Regions from separate parts of the Cellvibrio sp. genome, predicted to be linked through region 1. Evidence: predicted binding sites of a transcription regulator. Region 1 holds the regulator's gene; the other holds the start of a gene.
What was found. The regulator PhoB, encoded in region 1, activates phosphate uptake and scavenging genes when phosphate is short. The targets are predictions, from matches to a motif close to TGTCATAAANNTGTAACA.

Region 1 (2,481 bases):
CTTCTTCAAAATAGCTGACGAATTTGGGGTGACGGATAAAGTTGATCACCGATTGCCCCTGGTCTTTGGTGTGCAACGCCAGCATGCGGTGTGCTGCAGGATTCCAGAAGTCCAGATGGCCGCGCGCGTCGAGAATAATCAAGCCGTCTTTCAACGCCGAGCTAATTTCCTGGATACGGTTGATAACTGCTTGCAGATTGTCTTTCTCGCCCCGCTGGTCGCGCTGCAATTGGTAGATGTTGTCGAAAATCTGCCCCCAGATACCGCTCGCTTCAGGCGGGTGATCGGTTTCCTGGCGCAGCAGCCATTGGTTGAGGCGACGCATCTGCCAGAGCATCATCAGGATATAAATCGCACAGCCGATCAGCATCCAAAGCGCATAGTTATCGCTAAAGAAGCCAATCAAGCTGCAAATGGCGAGGATAATCAAAATACGCTGGAGTTCAGCGCTAAAACCTTTTAACAAGACCTAAACCTCGTGGCACATAGCAGTAGCAAGGTCGGGACTTCGTTGCGAGACCGTCTGCTGCATGGACGACCCACATGGATGTGGGAAGTGTCGGAGTTTGTAGGGAACAAACCCGACTGCTGCATTCGAGTTTACATAGAAAAAGTCACGACCTTGCTACGGAATTCAGGGGGATCAGGCTTCAATACGGGTAGAAAAACGATAGCCCGTACCGCGCACTGTCTGGATCAAATCTTCGTGGCCGTCGATAGTCAGCGCTTTGCGCAAGCGCCGGATATGCACATCTACCGTGCGCTCCTCCACATACACATTGCCGCCCCAGACATGATCCAGCAACTGGCTGCGAGTATAAGCCCTTTCCTGATGAGTGAGAAAAAACTCCAGCAGGCGATATTCCGTTGGCCCCATATCCACCGATTGGTTATTGATGGTCACGCGGTGGCTGGCCGGGTCAAGGCACAGGCCTTGCACCGTGATGGGGGCAGAGTTGATTTGCGGGTCAGCGCGGCGCAATACCGCTTTCAAACGCGCCACCAATTCGCGTGGCGAGAAGGGTTTGGTGATGTAATCATCAGCGCCCACTTCCAGCCCCTGGATCTTGTTATCTTCCTCACCCTTTGCGGTGAGCATGATGATCGGGGTGTTGGCGGTCACTTCATCGCGCTTCAAGCGGCGCGCCAATTCGATACCACTGGTACCGGGCATCATCCAATCGAGCAGGATCAGGTCGGGTTTTTCATCGATAATGATGCTGTGCGCATCCTGTGCGTTGCTCGCTTCCATGACTTGGTACTCAGCCATTTCGAGCGCCACCCGCAGCATATCGCGAATTGCGGATTCATCGTCAACGATCAGTATTTTGCGACCAGTCATAAGTGTTCTGCCTGAAAAAACCACGGGGCGCCCCACAGGTTTGTGAAGCTATTGTTGCAGCTTATTAAATAAGTTCAGTGTTACACATTTATGACAAGGTGCAGGATATTTGGCTCCTAGCGAAAACTATAGTCCATAACAATCCCGGCAAAGACTGCGACTCCCACCCAGTTGTTATTAAGGAACGCCTTAAAGCAGGCATCGCGCGCGCGAAAGCGGATCAGCCACTGTTGATAAATAAATAAACCGGCAGCGGCGACCAGGCCGAAGTAGTAAACAGTGCCCAATTCAAAGCGATTCCCAACCAGTACCAGTGAGTAGAGCGCCATGATTTGTAATACGCCAGTCATTAACCGGTCTTGCTCGCCAAACAGGATGGCGGTGGATTTAACGCCGATTTTCAGGTCGTCGTCGCGATCTACCATGGCGTAAAAGGTGTCATAGGCGACGGTCCAGAGAACGACCGATATGTAAATCAGCCACATTCCCTGATGCAATTCCCCCGCTTCTGCGGCATAGGCCATAGGGATTCCCCAAGCAAAGGCGGCGCCCAGTACCACTTGCGGCAAATGGGTATGACGCTTCATAAAGGGGTAACAGAAGGCAAGGAGCAAGCCGCCGACCGAGAGTTTGATGGTGAGCGGATCGGTAAACAGCACTAGCGCGAAGGCGATAAGGCAGAGTGAGATGAACAAACCAATCGCCTCGCGGCTGGATACGGCGCCTGTGGCCAGCGGGCGATCTTTGGTGCGCAGCACCTTGCCATCGATCTTGCGGTCAGCGAAGTCGTTGATCACACAGCCGGCTGCTCGCATCACTATCACCCCCAGCACAAAAATCACCAGATTCTTGGTGCTGGGCACGCCCTTGGCGGCAATCCATAAGCTCCAGAGGGTCGGCCAGAGCAACAGCAGTGTGCCAATCGGACGATCCATGCGCGTCAAGCGCCAATAAATGGCCGCTTTGTGCTTGAGTTGGGCGATAAAGTCAGTCTTTCCGCTGTTTTTCGCAGCACGTTTGATGATTTTTGCGGCATGGACATTCGCCCAGTCATTAGCTGGGGCGGTTGGCTGATCACTAGCATCAGGTGATATGGGGCCAACAGGATCTACTGACTGTGTGATCACTGCTGGATCCGG
Region 2 (2,481 bases), on a different contig from region 1:
CATCACGCCGAGCGGTACCGCAAACAAAATGGCAAAGAATGCAGCTTTTAATGTACCCAATGTGAGCGGGATAAAACTCATCTTGGCTTCAAAGTTATCGCTACCGGAAGAGGCCTGCCAAATATATTCCGGCGCCTCACGGCCTTCGTACCAGACTTTCTCCCACAGCGAATGGAATGAGACTTCAGGATGTTTATTCCACACATCAGCAACCGCTACTTTTTTACCGCCGTCAATTAACAATGCACGGTTGTTAATAGGGGAAATGGCAATGTTCTGGATGGGTTTATCGCTGATGGATTGGATCAGCAGAGTACGCTCAGAGGTGCCGAAATAAATCCCGATATTGCCTTGATCGTCACCTGCCCAAAAACCGCGGCGGGCAAATTCCGGGGCAACACTGGTAATTGCGCCCGGCAAGGATTCAAACGCACGCACAAATTCGACATGGTATTCGTTGCTTTCATCGCGCACTAAAAACCATTGACTGACCTCACCCTTATCGGTACCCACGATCAGAGAACCTGTACCCACTAAAAATTGCAGCACGGTAATTTTTCCACCGCCAACACTTACAGGCTCTTTGCGCTCTGCAGCGGCGGGGTTAATAATTTTGTAGAGAATAATTTGCGCAGTGTCGGTCGCAATAACCAAATGTTGCGCACCTTCATCAATTTGCATTGCAATAGCATTCATACCGGCAGGCAGTGGCGGCAAGGTGAATACTTCTTGTGAAAGACTCGATTCACCGGTAATCATATTGGTACTTTCGCTGAACACCCCGAGCAATAAACGGTTGTCGGCAGTAATAGATCCAATCAAGGTACCGCCGAAGGTTTCTTGAATAGCCAATACTTTTAATGCAGTGCCCTGCTCATCCAAACGCACCGGTGATTCGCCGAGCGGAAATAATAAGGTTGGAGTAATCAAACGCTTATCTTGCGGATAACTGAGTGAGTAGTTGGTTTTTGTCACCACTACTTCACCATTGTTAAAACCATAAGCAACAAGGCCATGATCAGCTGTACTAGTAGCCAAACTGGCAAATTCAGCCCCCTCGGTTTTAGGTAACTGGGCTTCAAGGATGGTTTTTCCATCATTTACATTAAAGAAACTCACTGCACCACTGCGCTTGAAACTGCCGCCAATTTCTTCGTAGCGCTCAAGGGTTAAAAATTCAGTGGAATCTTGTTCAATTTGATGCAATTCGGCTTGGTCGAAGGTCTTCACCACATCGACCGAGGCGCCGCGGAACAGAGGCGCCACTTCGGAAAAGAGATAGAAAAATATCAATCCCAAAGAAAATACAACCGCGATACCGGCTGTCATGACGCCATAGCGGGAGATATTATCTTTAAGCTTACGAATGCGGCGCAGGCGGCTGCGCTGCTCGGTGGTCGGCATCAAACTGAGTGTTTGTTTTACCGAAATGCTGGGTTCTGACATGGTCTAGTCACCTGATTAAACTGCTGGCACAAGAATCCTAACAAGCAAAAATGACACTTTTGTTACAAAGCGAGCTATGCCTGTCATTTATCTGTCATATTTCTTTTTGCGCGCATAAAAAAGCCGCCGATCAAGTCGGCGGCTTTTGCTGTAGCACTTAAGCAGTAATTACTTTTGCAACTCAGCCAGTGCTTTGGTGACCATAGTCGCGGGCAGCGGGATATAACCATCACGCAACACAGTCTCTTGGCCTTGCTTGGAGAGGATCATCTTCGCAAACTCCAATTGCAATGTATCCAGCGGGCGGTTCGGGTGTTTATTGATGTAAACATAAAGTACACGTGCCAGCGGGTAGGTTCCATCCAGTGCATGCGATGCTTCAGCAGTCACAAAGGGTTGTCCATCTTTCTTGGACAGCGGCAGTGCACGCACACCGGAAGTCACGTAGCCTATACCTGAATAACCAATACCATTGATCGATTCAGACACACCTTGAACCACAGATGCTGAGCCTGGTTGCTCATTGATGCCGGCTTTAAAGTCTCCTTTGCACAAAGCTTCATCTTTGAAGTAACCGTAAGTACCTGATACAGCGTTGCGGCTGTAAAGGGTGAAATCGCGATTTGCCCAATTATCAGTAAGACCCACTTCGCCCCAACGGGTAATATCTTTGGCTGCGCCACACTTGCGGGTTGCAGAGAAAATCGCATCCACCTGTTGCAAGCTCAGGCCTTTGATCGGGTTATCTTTGTTTACATACACAGCGAGAACATCGATCGCTACAGGTACAGCGGTAGGTTTGTAGCCATGTTTGGCTTCGAAAGCCTGAATCTCTTCCGCTTTCATTGCACGGCTCATAGGGCCGAAGTTGGCAGTACCTTCAGTCAACGCTGGTGGTGCAGTTGAAGAACCGGCGCCCTGGATTTGGATATTGACATTAGGGTAGGATTTTTTGAAATCTTCGGCCCACAAGGTCATCAGGTTGTTGAGCGTATCAGAACCAATTGAGTTCACATTACCCGACACACCCGTTAC

Region 2: ACWA6V_RS02720 (ABC transporter permease subunit) is a predicted target of PhoB. The motif match lies at 1,528-1,545, and genes of this name have one in related genera.

What each region holds. Positions count from the first base shown of each region.
Region 1 covers NZ_JBRFPI010000040.1:2,512-4,992, reverse strand. The annotation lists gene phoR (phosphate regulon sensor histidine kinase PhoR) at 1-466, opposite strand, end outside; gene phoB (phosphate regulon transcriptional regulator PhoB) at 644-1,342, opposite strand; gene ubiA (4-hydroxybenzoate octaprenyltransferase) at 1,459-2,325, opposite strand.
Region 2 covers NZ_JBRFPI010000023.1:18,281-20,761, forward strand. The annotation lists gene ACWA6V_RS02720 (ABC transporter permease subunit) at 1-1,446, opposite strand, end outside; gene ACWA6V_RS02725 (PstS family phosphate ABC transporter substrate-binding protein) at 1,615-2,481, opposite strand, start outside.